DNA from 3 places in the Inquilinus sp. YAF38 genome. Region 2 is predicted to be linked to each of the others. Evidence: riboswitches for the same ligand, from Rfam matches in the RefSeq annotation. Region 2 holds a riboswitch; each other region holds the start of a gene.
What was found. Region 2 has a riboswitch for cobalamin ahead of AB4Z01_RS18340 (GNAT family N-acetyltransferase). Riboswitches for the same ligand answer to the same signal wherever they lie in the genome.

Region 1 (5,848 bases), on a different contig from region 2:
GTACCACGACCTGTCGGTCAACCGCCGCCCGGTGGAATCCCATGTCGAGCGCCTGCTGCGGGCCGAGGCGCTGGTGATCATGGCGCCGGTGTGGAATTTCGGCTTCCCGGCGATCCTGAAGGGCTGGTTCGACCGGGTGATGCTGCCCGGCGTATCCTTCGTGATGAAGGACGGAAGGGCCGCTCCGAACCTGCAGCACATCCGGTCCCTGACCGCGGTTGTCTCCTATGGCGGCACGCGCTGGGCCTCGCTACTGATGGGCGACCCGCCGCGCAAGCTGGTGCGGCGCTGGCTGCGCGGCCTGATCCGCCCCTGGGCGCCGGCGCGCTACCTCGCCCTCTACGGCATGAACCGCGCCACCGACGCCGACCGCGACCACTTTCTGGCGCGGGTGGTCGGGGCGGCTGAGAGGCTGTGACCGTCGCGGGGTCTAGGATAGCACCCGGAGAGGCGGCTATGCTTATCCGGCCAAAGCCTCGGGGGAGGGTGGATTGGCAGTTCTCTTCGATGGCGAGCTTTTCGCCGACTATCATCAGTTCTATCTGTCGGATGCCGCCGGCAATGCGGAAATGCCGACGGACTGGACGGACGAGGCCCTACGCCGTCGCATCCTGTGTGCGGACGGGGTTCTGGTAGTCTCAACCGCCCGGAATATGACGGTACCCGTGCGGATCGAGCTTCACGACGAAGAGCCTCAGTTCGATGCGGGCCTCGCCGATCACATCGTCATCGGCGATTTGCGGACATCCGGCGAGATCGTCGTCGCGGGATGCAGCGACTATCTGCCTGACGCCGCGCGCCGATCGGTCCCGGAAGGTGATTTGCGGGTAATGATAGTATTCACAGGCCTCGGCTCGCTCAGCGAGGATGGTCTCGCCGGCGAAGATCGCTACGTCGTCCATCTCTGGCCCGGCAGAGGAGAGGGCGTTGCCGTGCTGCGCCAGTGGAGCGCCGACTGACTATTCCTACAGCCGGCCACTACCAATCCCGGAGGGAATCGTGGGACCGCACCTGCGAAAGCTTCTGTCCATAGCGAGCGAGCCACTCGCCGACACCGTCGGCCCGGCGGAGGCGAGGCTCAACTTTCCCAGCATCGAGTCCGACCTGGCGTCCGCGTTGGCATCAAAGAACGGATTTTTTGCCTTCGAATCAGCGCTTTGCGTGTTCCCGACCCAGCCGTCCGACGCCGCTTATGACCTTCCGGCATGGAACCATCCGGCCCTTTGGAAGAAGGAATACGACCTTTTCCCGCAGAACTGCCTCTGCTTTGCCGAAGATGCATTCGGCATGCAGTTCTGCCTCATGGACGGGATGATCGCCGGGTTCGATCCGGAGACCGGGGAGTTCAAACGCCTCTGCCGGACGATCGAAGACTGGGCCGAGCTCATTCTCGATGACTTCGACTACCTGACCGGCCATTCCCTCGCCCATGACTGGCAGAAGAAGCACGGTCCCCTCCCGGCGAAGCATCGGCTCGTACCGCTGATGCCGTTCGTGTGCGGCGGCGCGTTCTCGATCGACAATCTGGCGGCGTTGGAGTCGACAAGGGGAATGACGGCGCGCGCGGACCTCGCCCGTCAAATCCGCGATCTTCCGGATGGATCAAAAATCCGCTTCGAGATTATCCCGTGAAGAAGGTGCCGGAGCAGGACAGGCGCCCCGCCTACACCTCGACCTCCACCAACGCGGTCTCGGGCTGGGAGCAGCAGGCGAGGATCCAGCCTTCGGCGATCTCATCGTCGGCGATGCCGCCATTGTGCTCCATCCGCACCTCGCCCTTCAGCTTTCGCACTAGGCAGGTGCCGCAGAGGCCCTGGCGGCAGGCGGTCGGGATGCGCAGGCCGCAGCCCTCCGCCGCCTCCAGCACCGTCTGGCCCGGCAGCACCGTGGCCTTGCGGCCGGAGCGGGTGAAGGCGACCTGCATCCCCTCCCCCGCCGGCGCGGGCGGCGGCGCGATCGGGGCCGCGACCGGCACCGGCGCCGGGGTGGCGCCGAAGCTCTCCTCATGCCAGCGCGCCGCCGGCACGCCGAGTTCGCCGGCCACATGCCGGGCCGCCTCCATGAACCGATCCGGGCCGCAGCAGAACACCGTCCGCCCGGCCAGATCCGGGCATAGGGCGGACAGCAGCGCCTGCTCCAGCCGGCCGCTGGACCAGCCCTCGCCCGCCGGCGCGCCGGTGACGACGAAGCGCAGCCGCAGGCCGGACGCCACCTCGGCCATGTAGCCCAGCTCCGACCGGAACAGCAGGTCCTGCGGCCGCCGGGCGAAATGGACATAGACCACATCGGTCTGCGGCGCGGTGTCGAACAGCCAGCGCGCCATCGACATCATCGGCGTGGCGCCGCTGCCGGCCGACAGGAACAGATAGCGCTCGGCCGGATGGTCGAGCAGCGAGAAGCGGCCGGTGGGGCCATGCGCGGTCAGCGCATCGCCGACCTTGAGCTTGTCGAACAGCCAGCGGGTGGCGACGCTGCCCGGCTGCACCTTGGCCGTGATCTTGGCGTGGTGCGGCCGCGACGGGGTGGAGGCCAGGGTGTAGGTGCGCAGCACCGGCTCCGGCCCCGCCGGCAGTTCCAGCGTCACGAACTGGCCGGGGCGGTAGGAGAACCAGCTGCCGTCCTCCGCCTCGAAGCGGAAGGTGCGGACGTCCGGCGCCTCCTCACGGATGCCGATGCAGCGCAGCCGCGCGGTCTTCGCGTTCCACAGCTTCGGCGTCGCGGTCAGGGGGCCGGGCATGTCCCGTCGCCCCTACGCCACGTCGCGGATCGGGGCGGCGGCGGCGTCGCCGCCGAGCCGGCGGGTGAGGGTGTCGGCATACCAGTCGACGAACTGGATCACCGCGCCCTCATGCATCTTCGAATACGGCCCGGGCTCATAGGCCGGGGACAGGATGCCGCGCTGGTTCTCCTCGACGATGCGGCGGTCCTCGTCATTGGTCGCGGACCACACCTCGGTCAGGGCCCGGAGGTCGTAGTCGACGCCCTCGACCGCGTCCTTGTGCACCAGCCATTTGGTGGTGACCTCGGTCTCGGTCGGGCTGATCGGCAGGATGCGGAAGCTCAGCGCGTGGTCGGCCAGCAGGTGGTTCCAGCTGTTCGGGTAGTGGTACAGCAGCATCGAGCCGAGCTTGGTGGTCGGGAACTCGGCCAGCAGGCGGTTCACCGCCGGCTGCCCGCTCATCGTCATCGAATGGGCGTCGTTGATGAACGGCACGCGCATCACCCGGTACTGCATGTCGTCCGAGATCTGGTAGCGGCTGGGCAGGCCGATCGCCTCGCAGCGCTGCCAATGCTCGAGGATCTCCGGGTTCTCCTCCATCCCCTTCTGGCCGCTGGTCAGGGTCGGCTGGTCGGAGAAGACGCGGCACAGCTCCGGATGGTTGCCGGAGCAGTGGTAGCATTCGCGGTTGTTCTCCATCACCAGCTTCCAGTTGCCCTTCTCGATGATGGTCGAGCTGTGGGCGACCTTGGCCTCGGCCAGGAAATGCGGCGCCATATAGGGCTCGACCATGCGCCGGAACGGCTCGAAGTCGCGCGGCTGCTCGGCCAGCGAGATGAAGATCCAGCCGCCGACCTCGTGGCAGGCCACCGGCTTCAGCCCGAACTGCGCCGGGTCGATGTCGTTCATCATGTCGCGGGCGAAGATCAGCTTGCCCTCGAGGTCGTAGGTCCACTGGTGGTAGGGACAGACCAGACGCGGGCGCGAGCCGCGCTCGTCGGTGCACAGGCGCGAGCCGCGGTGGCGGCAGACATTGTGGAAGGCGCGGATGGCGCGGTCGCGGCCGCGCACCACGAGCACCGGGTATTCGCCGATCTGCACGGTCAGGAAATCGCCCGGCCGCGTCACCTCGCAGGCATGGCCGATAAACAACCAGTCCTTGTAGAAGATGTGCTCCAGGTCCAGCGCGAGATAGGCGGGGCTGGTGTAGAAATCCCGCTTCAGGCTGAAGCCCGGTGCGCGGGACAGCAGATCCATCAACATGGCCGAACGCGCTTCCATACCCGACCCTCTCCTATGGGCACGGTCGCAGATGTGGCATCCGGGTACGCGCGCTCGGAGACCGGACCGGCCCTTCGCGAACATGCCCGCCGACCGCCCACCGCGATCACCGAGACAAACTCCTTCGAGGCTGGTTTCCGGGCTCCGGCGGGCTTCTTGGCCGGTGCGGCGCCTTCCCGGATCGCTCCAGTGGCCCCTGCCGCACCTTACACCGCCGTTACCGTTGCGGGGGCAGCGCCGGGTTCACACCGGCTTCCCAATTCTCCGATCCGCGGCTGCTCTGTTCCACAGCATCGGACCGGCACCTCTTGGCGGCGATCATGGCGCGACTCCGCGGCCCCGCACGCTCCAGAGCCGACACGCCATGACGCGGCTGCGACACGGCATTTTCTGCTGCGGCATGGCCGCGCTGCGCCAGCCTCTGCCGCCGCCGGAGGCGAATGCGCAGCCCCTGCCGGCACCGCCGGCGGATAATCGGGCCATCGGAACCGGAGGACGCACCATGAAACTGACCGATTTCAAGATCCTGACCTTCGACTGCTACGGCACGCTGATCGACTGGGAGACCGGCATGGTCAACGCGCTGGCACCGCTGACCGCCCGCGCGAAGGCTCCGCTGAGCCGCGACCGGATTCTGGAAGCCCATGCCCGCCATGAATCGGCGCAGCAGCGCTGGACCCCGGCGCGGCGCTACAGCGAGTTGCTGGCGATCGTCTACAAGCGCCTGGCCGAGGAATGGGGCGTGGCGGCGAGCTGGGAGGAGGCGCTGGCCTATGGCCGCTCGATCAAGGACTGGCCGGCCTTCGCCGACACCGCCGGCGCGCTGCAGTACCTGAAGAAGTACTACAAGCTGGCCATCCTCTCGAATGTCGACAATGCCAGCTTCGCCCTCAGCAACGTCCGGCTGCAGGTCGAGTTCGACGCCGTCTTCACCGCCGAGGATATCGGCAGCTACAAGCCGGCGTCGCGCAACTTCGACTACATGCTGGAGAAGCTCGGCGGCATGGGCATCGCCCCGGGCGTGGTGCTGCACACGGCGGAGAGCCTGTTCCACGACCACGAGCCGGCGACGGCGGCGGGCCTGGCCACCTGCTGGATCCACCGCCGCCACGCCGAAGGCGGCTTCGGCGCCACCATGAAGCCGGCGACCGAACCCAAGGTCGATTTCCGCTTCACCAGCATGGCGGAACTGGCAAAAGCTCACCAGGAGGCGTTGCGGGGTTAAGTCCGCGGCCGATCGGACGGGGGAAGGATGACGCCGAAGCTGGACCGGATCGACATCGCCATCCTGGCCCGGCTGCAGGCCGACGGGCGGATCACCAATGCCGCGCTGGCGGAGGCGGTCGGCCTGTCGCCCAGCCCCTGCCTGCAGCGGGTGAAGCGGCTGGAGGCGGCGGGCTACATCGCCGGCTACGGCGCCCGCATCGCCCTGGCGAAGCTGACCGAGACCGTGACCGTGTTCACCGAGGTGACGCTGAGCGACCACCGGCGCGAGGACTTCATCCGTTTCGAGGCCGGGCTGGCCACGGTGGAGGAGCTGCTGGAATGCCACATGGTCAGCGGCGGCTACGACTACCTGCTGCGCTTCCTGGCCCGAAGCATCGCCCATTACCAGCAGGTGATGGAGGCGCTGCTGGACCGGCGCCTCGGCATCGAGAAGTACTTCAGCTACATCGTCATCAAGTCGCCGATCCTGCGCCAGACCGCCCCGCTGCAGAAGCTGCTGCGGGAGGATAGCGAGTAGGTTGGGTTCGCGACTGCGAACCCAACACTGATCCCGTCGCGCGATGTTGGGTTCGCGGCCGCGAACCCAACCTACATCCGACGACTGTTCACCCCGTCGCCAAA
Region 2 (5,848 bases):
GACCTCGATCGAGTCGATGCGCGGGCTGTACAGCGGGAAGACGCGCTCGACGCCCTCGCCATAGCTGATCTTGCGGACGGTGAAGTGGCTGTTCAGGCCGGCATTCTTGCGGCCGATGCAGACGCCCTCATAGGCCTGGACGCGCTCGCGCGTGCCTTCGATGACCTTGACGTTGACCTTGACCGTATCGCCGGGCTGGAAGTCCGGGATCTTGCGGTCGGCGGTCAGCTTGTCGACCTGTTCCTGCTCGATCGTCTGAATGATGTTCATGGCTCTAGTCCTTCTTGTTCCTTGGTGTCTCTACGCCGGTCTCGGCCCGGGCGCTTTCGGACGTGGCTCTCGCCGCCTTCGGCCCTTTCGGGGTTCACGGCGAGATATCGCTGCCAGAGGTCCGGGCGTCGCTCCCGGGTGATGCTTTCCGCCTGTTCCAGCCGCCAGCGCCGCACCTTCGCGTGATCGCCGGAGACCAGGATCTCCGGCACCGCGCGCGATGCGCCGTCGGCGCCTGTCCACAGGGCCGGCCGGGTGTAATGCGGGTACTCCAGGAGACCCGCCCCGAACTCGGCCCCGAAACTCTCCTCCCCGGCGCTCTCCGCGTTGCCCATGACGCCGGGGAGCAAGCGCACCACGGCATCGATCAGGGCCAGCGCGGCGATCTCGCCGCCGGACAGGATGAAATCGCCCAGGCTGACCTCCTCCGCCCCCTGGGCGTCGAGAAGCCGCTGGTCGACCCCCTCGTACCGGCCGCAGAGCAGGACGATCGCCGGCTCCGCCGCCAGCTCCCGCACCAGCGCCTGATCGAGCAGCCGGCCACGGGGGCTCAGATAGATCAGCCGCTCCCCCGGGCGGCGGACCGCCTGCACGGCGACGTCCAGAACCTGGGGAAGCATGACCATGCCGGCGCCGCCCCCGAAGGGGGCGTCGTCGACCGAGCGGTGCTTATCGCGCGCGAAGCCGCGAATGTCCACCGATTCCAGCGCCCAGTCGCCGCGCGCCAGCGCCCTGCCGGCCAGGGACTGGCCGAGCGGGCCCGGAAACATCTCCGGAAACAGCGTCAGGATGCGGGCGGTCCAAGGCATCTCAGGCCCCAGTCCCCGCGTCGTCATCCTCACCCTCTTCCGGCGGCCGCTCCGCCGGCTCCAGCAAGCCGGCCGGCGGATCGATCACGACACGGCAGCCGGCGATGTCGACCACCGGCACGGCGGCCCGGGTGAAGGGCACCATCACGGCGCTGCCTCCAGCCCGCGCGATCTCCAGCATCTCGCCGGCGCCGAAATCGAACACGGCGCGGACCATGCCGAAGCTCGACCCGTCGGCCAGCACCGCCGCCAGGCCGATCAGGTCGGCGTGGTAGAACTCGTCCTCCTCGGCCTCCGGCAGGGCGGCGCGGTCGACATAGAGCCGCAGCCCGCGCAGCGCGTCGGCCGCGTCGCGGTCGGCGACGCCCTCGATCCGCGCGATCCACTGGTCCTTGGCCCAGGACAGCAGCTGCAGGGCGAGCTGCCGCGCCCCGGTCTCGTCCGAGACCGGGCCATAGGCGGTCAGGTCCTCCGGGGCGGCGGTGAAGGGCTTGACCTTCACCAGGCCGCGGACGCCGTGCGCCCCGGTGATCTGGCCGACGCAGACTTTGGAGGATGAGGACATGCTGGATGGACCGGCAAACGCCCCCGGCGTCTCCCATTCCTCGTCATTCCCGCGGAAGCGGGAATCTCATCGGCATAGAGGCCGGCGGGAGATCCCCGCTTTCGCGGGGATGACGGAAAAAGGAGTGACCTAGGGCTATGCCGATCAGGCCTCGGCCGGAGCCTCGGCGGCCTTGGCCGCGGCTTCGGCCGCAGCCTTGGCGCGCTCCTGGGCCTTCGCCTTCGGCGCCGACTTCTTCGGCGTCTCGGGATAGGTCGGCATCGGCGCCAGCTCGGCCTGGCCGAGGAACTTGGCCACCCGGTCCGTCGGCTGGGCGCCGACCGACAGCCAATGCTTGATCCGGTCGGCCTTCAGCACCAGGCGCTCCGGATGATCCTTCGCCAGCATCGGGTTGTAGGTGCCGACCTTCTCGACGAAGCGGCCGTCGCGCGGGCTGCGCGTGTCGGCGATCACGATCGAGTAGAACGGGCGCTTCTTGGCGCCGCCGCGGGTCAGGCGGATCTTGACGGACATTACGGTACTCTCCTCAGGTCAAACTCAACGTTACTCACGAAAGGCGGCCGGGGACCGCCCCTCACATCTTGAAGCCGGGCGGCAGCATGCCGGGCGGCAGCTTGGGCATGCCGCGCATCATCCCGGCCTTCCCCAGCTTCTTCATCCGCTTCATCATGTCGGCCATCTGCTGATGCTGTTTCAGCAGCTTGTTCACATCCTGCACCGTGCTGCCGGAACCGGCGGCGATGCGGATCTTGCGCTTGGCGTGGATGATCTTGGGGTTGCGGCGCTCGACCGGCGTCATCGACGAGATGATCGCCTCCTGCCGCTTGATCATCTTGTCGTCCATGCCGGCGGTCTTCATCTGGTCCTTGATCTTGCCGACGCCGGGCAGCATGCCCATCAGCCCCTGCAAGCCGCCCATCTTGCGCATCTGGCGCAGCTGGGAAGCCAGGTCCTCGAGGTCGAACTCGCCCTTCTGGATCTTGGCCGCGAGCTTCTCGGCATCCTCCTTCTCGATCGTCTGCGCCGCGCGCTCGACCAGGCTGACGACGTCGCCCATGCCGAGGATGCGGTTGGCGATGCGGTCGGGATGGAACAGCTCCAGCGCGTCCATCTTTTCGCCGACGCCGATCAGCTTGATCGGCTGGCCGGTGACGGCGCGCATCGACAGGGCGGCGCCGCCGCGGCTGTCGCCGTCGACCCGGGTCAGGACGATGCCGGTGACGCCGACCCGCTCATGGAAGGTGCGGGCGACGTTGACCGCGTCCTGGCCGGTCATGGCGTCGGCCACCAGCAGGGTCTCGGTCGGCTTGGTGGCGTCGCGGATCGCCACCACCTCGGCCATCAGTTCCTCGTCGATGGCGAGGCGGCCGGCGGTGTCGAGCAGGACGACGTCGAAGCCCTCGAGCCGGCCGCGCTCCATGGCGCGGCGGGCGATGGCCAGCGGCTCCTGCCCCGGAACGATCGGCAGGGTGGTGACGCCGATCTGCTCGCCCAGGATCTTCAGCTGCTCCTGCGCGGCCGGGCGCCGCGTGTCGAGCGACGCCATCAGGACCTTGCGGTTGTCGCGGTCCTTCAGGCGCAGGGCGAGCTTGCCGGTGGTGGTGGTCTTGCCCGAGCCCTGCAGGCCGACCATCAGCACCGGCACCGGCGGCACGGCGATCAGGTTGATCGGGGTCGCGGCGTTGAGGTCGGGCGCCTCGCCGGGCGTGCCGCCCAGCATCTCGATCAGGCAGTCATGGACGATCTTGATGACCTGCTGGCCGGGGGTGACCGAGCGCAGCACCTCCGCCCCGACCGCGCGCTCGCGCGCCTTGTCGACGAAGTCCTTGACCACCGGCAGGGCGACATCGGCCTCGAGCAGCGCCACGCGCACCTCGCGCAAGGCGGCGCCGACATCGGCCTCCGACAGCGCGCCGCGCTTGCGAAGCCGGTCGAAGATGTCGCCGAGACGGCCGCTCAGACCTTCGAACATGATCGCCCCGAATCCCGTGGCACAAACAATCCCGTGACCCCAAACGGAAAAGCGCCAGTGCGCGACACTCGCGAACTGGCGGCACCCCTTGGGGTCTCGCTGCGGGCCGATCCCGCAACGGTCGGTCTTTTAGGCGGATGGGACCGCGGAGTCAATGCGGCCCGTCCGGTCAGTCCTTCTCCCGGCGCAGCACCAGGATGAAGCCGTCCTCGCCCGGCAGGCCGCGGCCGGCCTCGGAGGGCACGGCGCCCTCGGCTGTCGAGGGCGGCGGCTCGCTGCGGTCGAGGAAGGCTTCCATCGCCGCGACCGGCCAGCGCCAGATCGTCTTGTCCTCCGGCGCCGCGCCGATGCCGGCATAGAGCCGGCGGGCACCGGTATTGTCCGACGCCATCTCCCAGCGCACCCGCATCGCCTGGGATACGCCGACATCGGCCAGGGCCCGCATCAGCTGCCGGCCGACCCCGCGGCCGCGTGCCCGTTCGCGGACATAGACGTCGTCGATCCGGATGAAATCGCCGCCCGTCCAGATCGAGTAGTCGATGGTGTAGCTGAGATAGCCGACCACGCCGCTGCCGTCCTCGGCGATCAGGCCGCGGAAGCGCGGCGGCACCTCGGCCAGCGCCTCGTCGAGATCGGCGCGCTGCGCCGTCATCGCCGCCAGGTCGCCGGTGAACGCCGCCAGCTCGCGCAGCATGTCGAGCAGCATCGGCACATCGCCGGTCACCAGCGATCGCACGGTCAGATCGGACACCACAGCATCTCCCGCCTTCGGCAGGGGGTCGCGGGAGGGAGCCGGCCGGACAGGCCAACGCGCCGCCCGGGGACACCCCGCCCCGTCACACGCACACATCCGACGGCAGGTCTCCTGGCTCGCAGGTCGCCGCCGCGCGCGCCCTTCCCGGATGAGCCGGTGGCTTTGGGCGCGGGCTCGCCGCCTACAGTTGCGGGGGCAGCGCCGGCCTTGCCCCGATCAGGGCTCACCGGCTTCCCTTTTTCACCCCGGTCTCCCGGGGCACCGTCGCCCGCCATGCTAGCCGCCGGCCCTCGCCCTGTCGATCACGCAGGGCTCGGCCCTCGCGCATGGAGGCCGATCGATGCCATATGAGAGCGGGAGAGACTGGGGAGCAGGCGATGGACGGGCTGCCGTTCTGGAAGATGCACGGGCTGGGCAACGACTTCGTGGTGCTGGACGCGCGCGAGCGGCCGATCGCGATCGAGCCCGACCAGGCGCGGCGCATCGCCGACCGGCACCGCGGCGTCGGCTTCGACCAGCTGCTGGTGATCGAGCCGGCGCAGACCGAAGGCGCCGACGTGTTCATGCGCATCCTCAATGCCGACGGCACCGAATCCGGCGCCTGCGGCAACGGCACGCGCTGCGTCGCCGCGCTGGTGATGGCGGACGGCGGCGCCGAGACGCTGGTGGTGGAGACGGTCACCGGCCTGCTGGAGTGCCGCAAGGCGCCCGAAGGCGGCGTCACCGTCGACATGGGCCCGGCCCGGCTGGGCTGGCAGGACATCCCGCTGGCGCATGAGGCCGACACGCTGCACCTGCCGGTGTCGTCCGGCGCGCTGTCGGATGCGGTCGGCGTGTCGATGGGCAACCCGCACGCCGTGTTCTTCGTGCCGGACGCCGAGAAGGTGCAGATCGACGGCGTCGGCCCGGTGCTGGAGCACGACCCGCTGTTCCCCGAGCGGGCCAATATCGGCGTGGTCCAGATGCTGGCCCGCGACCGGCTGCGCTACCGGGTGTGGGAGCGCGGCGTCGGCGTCACCCAGGCCTGCGGCAGCGGCGCCTGCGCCGCCGCCGTGGCCGCCGTGCGCCGCGGCCTGGCCGAGCGCACCGCCTGGGTCGAGCTGGACGGCGGCACGCTGCTGATCGAATGGCGCGAGAGCGACGGCCATGTGCTGATGACCGGCCCGGCCGAGACCAGCTTCGCCGGCATCCTGTCGCGCGACCTGCTGGACGGCTGACCCAGGGCCAGCCGCCCGCGCGGGTCAGAGCACGAAGTCGCCGACCACAGGTGACAGGATGCCGGTGAGGGCGATGGCGAAATCCGCTACCTTGTCGCCGTTGACGTCACCCGAGACGATGGTCTGGCCGGCGTCGGTCCAGGTGTGGAGCTGCCCGGCGACGCCGGTGAACGACCCGGTGCCGAGATAGGTGAAGGCCTGGTCCCCGGCCGCCCCGGTGTTGGCGTCGATCAGCGACAGGTCGATCCGGTCGCCCTGGGA
Region 3 (5,848 bases), on a different contig from region 2:
AGGCGGCGGCGAGATCCGCCACGAAATCGATCCGGTCCGACACCGGGCGGTAGGACACCACGGTGCATTCGGTCAGAGGATCCCAGCGCGCCTCCGACTTGAAGGAGACTGCGCGGGTCAGCACCCGTCCATCGATCTCGGTCAGAGCGACGTTCATCGCCAGATCCTGGGCCGACAGGCCGCGGGTGCCGTCGCGCCACGCCGCCTCGGCGCCGCCGGCGAACACCACCTGCAGCACCGCGCAGTCCGCCGCGTCGAACGGCGTCGGCTGGGCCGGACCGCCGGGGCTGGACACGGCGAAGCTGGTGGCATTCAGGATCACCGCCGGCGGATGGCGGGTGAAGGCGTCGGTGATCAGCTCGGCCGAGACCGCGTCCTTGAGGCTGGAGACGAAGACCGGCAGCGGGTTCAGCCCACGGGCCCTGAGTGCTGCGACCAGCGCGTCGACCGGCGCCAGGTTTCCCGCTTGCACCAGCGCCCGATAGAAGACGAGGCCGATGACGGGGGCGGTGGTGGCGTCCCGCTCCCCTTCCCTGACGCTTTCCTTATGAGTCCCCCCTCCCCTTGCGGGAGGGGGTAGGGGGAGGGGGTTGTCGAGCGAAGGGCTCGGTATCGCCGGTCGGCCTTTGGACTGTGGCTCCTGCGGCGCGAACCCCCTCCCCCTATCCCCCTCCCGCGGGGGGAGGGGGGACTCGGTTTGTTCCCTCCACCGCTGCTCGATCTCGCCAAACGACGGATGCCGCAGGTCCGGCCAGTACAGCCCCGCCCGCAGCAGCGGCCGGGGCTCGGCCCAGGGCAGGTCGTGGCCGGCCAGGGTGGCGGCATAGGCCAGGAAGCTGCGGGCGTTCTCGATGCCGCCTTCGACCAGATAGCGCCACAGCCGCCCCCTGGCCTCTTTCGGCAGGGTCGAGAGGTCGTCGAGATCGGCATCCGGCTTGTCGTCGCCCGGCAGCACGGCCAGGGCGATGCCCTCGCGCCGGCAGGCGGCATGCACCTGCTCGATGCCGTAGCGCCAGTACCCTGCTCCGCCGAGCAGCCGCACCACCACCAGCTTCGCCCGGCTGACCACGTCGTCGACATAGGTGTCGACCGACAGGTTGTGGCCGAGCTGCAGCAGGTTCGCCAGCCGCAGCCGGGGGAAATCCTCGCCGAATCCGGACCGCGCGGCCGACAGGCAGGCGAGCTCAGTGTCCGCCGCGGTCAGCACGACGATGTCGCCCGGGCTCTGGCCCAGATCGACCGCCTCCGACCCGTCGGCGATGCTGCCCGGCCTGGTGGCGAGGAGATGCATCAGGCCGCCAAGGCCGCGGTGATGGCGGCACGGTCGAGGCCGCGTTCGCCGATCACCACCAGGGTGGTGCCGCGGGCCTCGTCGGCGCGCCAAGCGCGGTCGTAATAATGCTGGATGCGGCCGCCGACCGCCTGCACCACCAGGCGCATCGGCTTGCCCTCGACCGCGGCGAAGCCCTTCAGCCGCAGGATGTCGTGCGCCTCGATCACCGGCTTCAGCTTGCGCGCCAGGGCGTCCGCGTCGGCCACTGTGCCGAGGTCGACATGGAAGCTCTCGAAATCATCGTGGTCGTGCTCGTCCTCCGCATCGTGGTGGGAGGGGCGCGCCGCCAGGTCGTCCTCGGCCGCGGCGCCGAGGCCCAGCAGCACCGCGGCGTCGATGGCGCCGTGCCGGGCCTTGACCACCTTCACCCCCGGCCGCAGCTGCGCGGCCAAGTCGGACGACACCGTCGCCAGCCCGGACTCGTCCAGCAGGTCGGTCTTGTTCAGGATCACCATGTCGGCGCAGGCCAGCTGGTCCTCGAACAGCTCCTCCAGCGGGCTGTCATGGTCCAGCGCCTCATCGGCGGCGCGCTGGGCCGCCAATGCTTCCTCGTCCGGTGCGAAGCGGCCTTCCGACATGGCGGCGCCGTCGATCACGGTGATGACGCCGTCGACCGTCACCCGGGTGCGGATCTCCGGCCAGCCGAAGGCCTTCACCAGCGGCTTGGGCAGGGCCAGGCCGCTGGTCTCGATCACGATGTGCTCCGGCGGGTCGGCGCGGTTCAGCAGCTTCTCGATGGTCGGGATGAAGTCGTCGGCAACGGTGCAGCAGATGCAGCCATTGGCCAGCTCCACCACATCCTCCTCGCGGCAGGTGGCGTCGCCGCAGCTGCGCAGCAGGTCGCCATCCACGCCGACATCGCCGAACTCGTTGATGATCAGCGCCAGCCGGCGGCCATTCGCGGTCTGCAGCAGGTGGCGGATCAGCGTGGTCTTGCCGGCGCCGAGGAAGCCGGTGATGACGGTCGCGGGGATCTTGGCGGGCATTCGGGGTCCTCAGGCGGATTTCAGGGTCAGGGGAAGGCCGGCGGCGACGAAGACGACGGCGGGCACGGCGGCCGCCACGGCCTGATGCAGGCGCCCGGCATGGTCGCGGAAGGCGCGGGCCAAGGCGTTGTCGGGGACGATGCCGAGCCCGACCTCGTTCGACACCAGCACCACCGGGCCGGGCGGCACCGCGAGCCAGCGCACCAGCCGGTCGGTCTCGGCGGCGATGTCGCGGTCGGCATGCATGAGATTGGAGAGCCAGAGCGTCAAGCAGTCGACCAGCACGGCGCGGCCGGGGCCGGCCACCTGGCCGAGCGTCTCGACCAGGTCGAGCGGCGCCTCGACGGTGCGCCAGCGCGAGCCGCGCTGGGCCTGGTGGCGGGAGATCCGCTCCACCATCTCGGCGTCCCAGGCTTCGGCTGTGGCTAGATAGATACAGTCGCCGGGCTGGCTCTCGACCAACGCCTCGGCATGGCGGCTCTTGCCCGACCGGGCGCCGCCCAGCACCAGCGTCGCCGCCGGCAGCTCAGACATGGATCGGTCGATGCAACACGCCCTCGCCCCTCGCTCGGCCGGACAGGGCTTGGACGCCGGAGACGGCACCGGAGGCGCCGCGCATCCCGCGCCACCGGTTCACCCCGCCCGGCGGTTCGCACGCATCGCCTCGCCGGCAGGTCTCCTGGCTCGCGGGTCATCGCCTGCCTCCGCCTTCCCGGCCATCGGCCAGTGGCTGTCGGAGGTGGGCTCGCCGCCTACAGTTGCGGGGGCAGCCGCGGATCAGGCCTGAAAGACAGACCGTCCCGCGTTCCCTTTTCACCCCTCTGGCGTCCGCCTTCGGGGAACCGGTTGCGCGATGGCGGCACAGTAGGCGGCGCGGGACGCAGGGTCAATCGATGCCGATTGGATGTGGCGGGGGCTCAGGCCGCGGCGAGGCGCTTGCTGACCGCTTCGAGCACCAGGTGATGGGCCCGTTCGACGATGTCCTCCATCGACCGGGTCTTGGCGAACATGGAGGCGGCGCGCGCCCGGATCTCATCGCGCGTCGGCAGGGCCGGGAGATGCGCCTTGGCCAGCAGGTCCGCAGTCTTGTGCTGTGCGGTCGCCAGGGCGTCGCGGAGGTCGGCCAGGGTCGGGGCGTGTGCATGGGCCCGCGCCTCGTGCAGCGCCGCGGCGATGCGCTCGATCGGGAAGGTCGCCGCCAGCTCGGCCGCTGCGCGCTCGATGATCTTGGTGCCGAGCCGCTGCTCGTTGCGCAGTACGGCCTCGGGCGGGGTCTTGAGGTTCCAGACCACGCCGCACCAGGACAAGGCCTTCAGGATGTAGAAGGTCGGGTCGACCTCCCACCACCGGAAGCCCTGGCGCACGCTGCTCTGATAGGCGTGATGGTTGTTGTGCCAGCCCTCGCCCATGGTCGCCAAAGCGAGCAGCCAGTTGTTGCGGGAATCGTCGCCGGTGACATAGCGCTTCCGGCCATGCACATGGGCCAGCGAGTTGATGCAGAAGGTGCCGTGATAGACCAGCACCGTGCTCCAGACGAACCCGACCACCAGCCCGGGCCAGCCGCCGATCAGGAAGGTGATCGCGGCCAGGATGACGGCCGGGGTCAGCTCGTATTTGTGCAGCAGCATCAGCTCGGGGTAGCGCGCGAAATCGGCGATCTTGCTGAGATCCGTGGTGCGGTGGCGGGTCGAGAAGATCCAGCCGAGATGGGCATAGACGAACCCGCGATGCCGCGGCGAATGCACGTCCTGTTCGGTGTCGGAATGCAGGTGGTGGTGCCGGTGCTTGGCCGCCCACCACAGCGTGCTCTTCTGCGCCGTGCTCTGCGACAGGAAGGCCAGGATGAACTGGAACACCCGGCTGGTGGAATAGGCGCGATGGGCGAAATAGCGGTGGTAGCCGGCCCCGATCGCGAAGATGCGCAGGAAGTACAGCACCGCGCAGATCGCCACGGCCTGCCAGGTGACGCCGGTCCAGATCGCCGCGAAGCTGGCGAGATGGAGCAGGACGAACGGCACCGCCTCCGGATACAGGATGTCCTCGTGGTCGTGCGAGGCGTCGTCCGGATCGGTCCGCGGGATGCTCATGGGCTCCGTCATCTACTGGTGCATCGACCTCGACGAAGGGGCGCCGGGCGTCCCCTAGATAGGGATCGGTGCGCCGCCGTCAAGCGGAAGCAGCGCCGCGCACCGTCCGCAGGCGCTGGGCATAGACGTTGATCACCAGGGCCGCCAGCAGGATCAGTCCGCGGATCAGGATCTTCAGGAAGCTGTCGATGTCGACATGGTCCAGGCCGTTGTTCAGCACGCCCAGGATCAGCACGCCGATGATGGTGTTGCCGATGCCGCCGCGGCCGCCGAACAGGCTGGTGCCGCCGACCACCACCGCGGCGATGGCGTCGAGCAGGAAGGTGTCGAACTCGTTCTGCTGGGCGCTGCCGAAATAGGCCACGCCGAGCATGCCGGCGAGGCCGGAGCAGACCGCCGAGATCACCATCACCGCGCCGATGACGACCCGGACATTGACGCCGGAGAACTCGGCCGCCTCGCGGTTGCCGCCGACCATGTAGACGTAGCGGCCGAAGCGCGTATAGGTCAGCACCAGATGGGCGACCAGCAGCGTGATTCCCGCCACGATCACGATCCACGGGATGCCGCCGATCGAGCCCGACCCGAGCATGACCAGGAACGGCGGCACGGCATAGGCGATCTGGCCGCGCACCAGCATGGCGCAGATGCCCGCGCCGATCTGCATCATCGCCAGCGTCATGATGAAGGACGGGATGCCGATCCGGGTCACGCCGAAGGCGTTGATCAGGCCCAGCGCCGCGCAGCTGGCCAGCGCGATGACGATCGCGGCCCAGCCCGGCAGCGGCACATTGGCGATGTTCACATAGGATTCCTGCAGCGTGAAGAAGGCGACCACGATGCCGGCGGCGTTGGCGATGGCGGCGACCGACAGGTCGATCTCGGCGCACAGGATGACGAAGGTCAGGCCGACGGCGATGATCGCGGTGACCGACACCTGGTTCAGGATGTTGCTGAAATTGTCGACCGTCAGGAAGGATGGGCTGGCGACGCCGAAGAACACCAGCAGGGCGATCAGCGTGATGAAGGGCGCGATGTTGCGCAGCTGGCTGCCCAGCATGGCGCCGAGCCGGCTTCCGGCGCTGCGGGTCGGTGTGGTCTGCGCATCCATCAGGATTCCGCCCCTATCGTGCCAACGATCTGAAAGATGAATTCGTCATGGCGAGCCCCGCAGGGGCGTGGCCATCCAGCGGCACCGCCCTCTGGATGGCCACGTCGCTTCGCTCCTCGCCATGACGGGGAAGGGCTGGAGAGTCGATCTCACAGCCCGTTGATCTCACATACAGAGAGATGGTCCGCATTTCTGTCACGCCGCCTCGAGCAGGCGGTCCTTGCTGACCGTGCCGTCCGCGAATTCTCGGGCGATCTGGCCTTTGCGCATCACCAGGATGCGGTCGGCCAGCGCCAGCACCGTCTCGGGCTCGGCCGAGACCACCACGACG

Region 1: linked by a shared signal. The riboswitch ahead of AB4Z01_RS33725 (aromatic ring-hydroxylating oxygenase subunit alpha) and the one ahead of AB4Z01_RS18340 (GNAT family N-acetyltransferase) in region 2 are both predicted to bind cobalamin.
Region 3: linked by a shared signal. The riboswitch ahead of cobU (bifunctional adenosylcobinamide kinase/adenosylcobinamide-phosphate guanylyltransferase) and the one ahead of AB4Z01_RS18340 (GNAT family N-acetyltransferase) in region 2 are both predicted to bind cobalamin.

What each region holds. Positions count from the first base shown of each region.
Region 1 covers NZ_JBFRCU010000130.1:667-6,514, forward strand. The annotation lists gene AB4Z01_RS33705 (NAD(P)H-dependent oxidoreductase) at 1-418, shown strand, start outside; gene AB4Z01_RS33710 (hypothetical protein) at 492-959, shown strand; gene AB4Z01_RS33715 (hypothetical protein) at 1,000-1,632, shown strand; gene AB4Z01_RS33720 (2Fe-2S iron-sulfur cluster-binding protein) at 1,664-2,737, opposite strand; gene AB4Z01_RS33725 (aromatic ring-hydroxylating oxygenase subunit alpha) at 2,750-4,000, opposite strand; cobalamin riboswitch at 4,112-4,324, opposite strand; gene AB4Z01_RS33730 (haloacid dehalogenase type II) at 4,503-5,225, shown strand; gene AB4Z01_RS33735 (Lrp/AsnC family transcriptional regulator) at 5,253-5,744, shown strand; gene AB4Z01_RS33740 (NAD-glutamate dehydrogenase) at 5,833-5,848, opposite strand, start outside.
Region 2 covers NZ_JBFRCU010000038.1:39,437-45,284, forward strand. The annotation lists gene rplS (50S ribosomal protein L19) at 1-270, opposite strand, end outside; gene trmD (tRNA (guanosine(37)-N1)-methyltransferase TrmD) at 267-1,079, opposite strand; gene rimM (ribosome maturation factor RimM) at 1,081-1,644, opposite strand; gene rpsP (30S ribosomal protein S16) at 1,789-2,157, opposite strand; gene ffh (signal recognition particle protein) at 2,219-3,616, opposite strand; gene AB4Z01_RS18340 (GNAT family N-acetyltransferase) at 3,786-4,367, opposite strand; cobalamin riboswitch at 4,455-4,651, opposite strand; gene dapF (diaminopimelate epimerase) at 4,748-5,587, shown strand; gene AB4Z01_RS18350 (calcium-binding protein) at 5,612-5,848, opposite strand, start outside.
Region 3 covers NZ_JBFRCU010000051.1:5,151-10,998, forward strand. The annotation lists gene cobN (cobaltochelatase subunit CobN) at 1-1,291, opposite strand, end outside; gene cobW (cobalamin biosynthesis protein CobW) at 1,291-2,319, opposite strand; gene cobU (bifunctional adenosylcobinamide kinase/adenosylcobinamide-phosphate guanylyltransferase) at 2,329-2,853, opposite strand; cobalamin riboswitch at 2,972-3,181, opposite strand; gene AB4Z01_RS21540 (acyl-CoA desaturase) at 3,237-4,406, opposite strand; gene AB4Z01_RS21545 (ABC transporter permease) at 4,486-5,517, opposite strand; gene AB4Z01_RS21550 (sugar ABC transporter ATP-binding protein) at 5,713-5,848, opposite strand, start outside.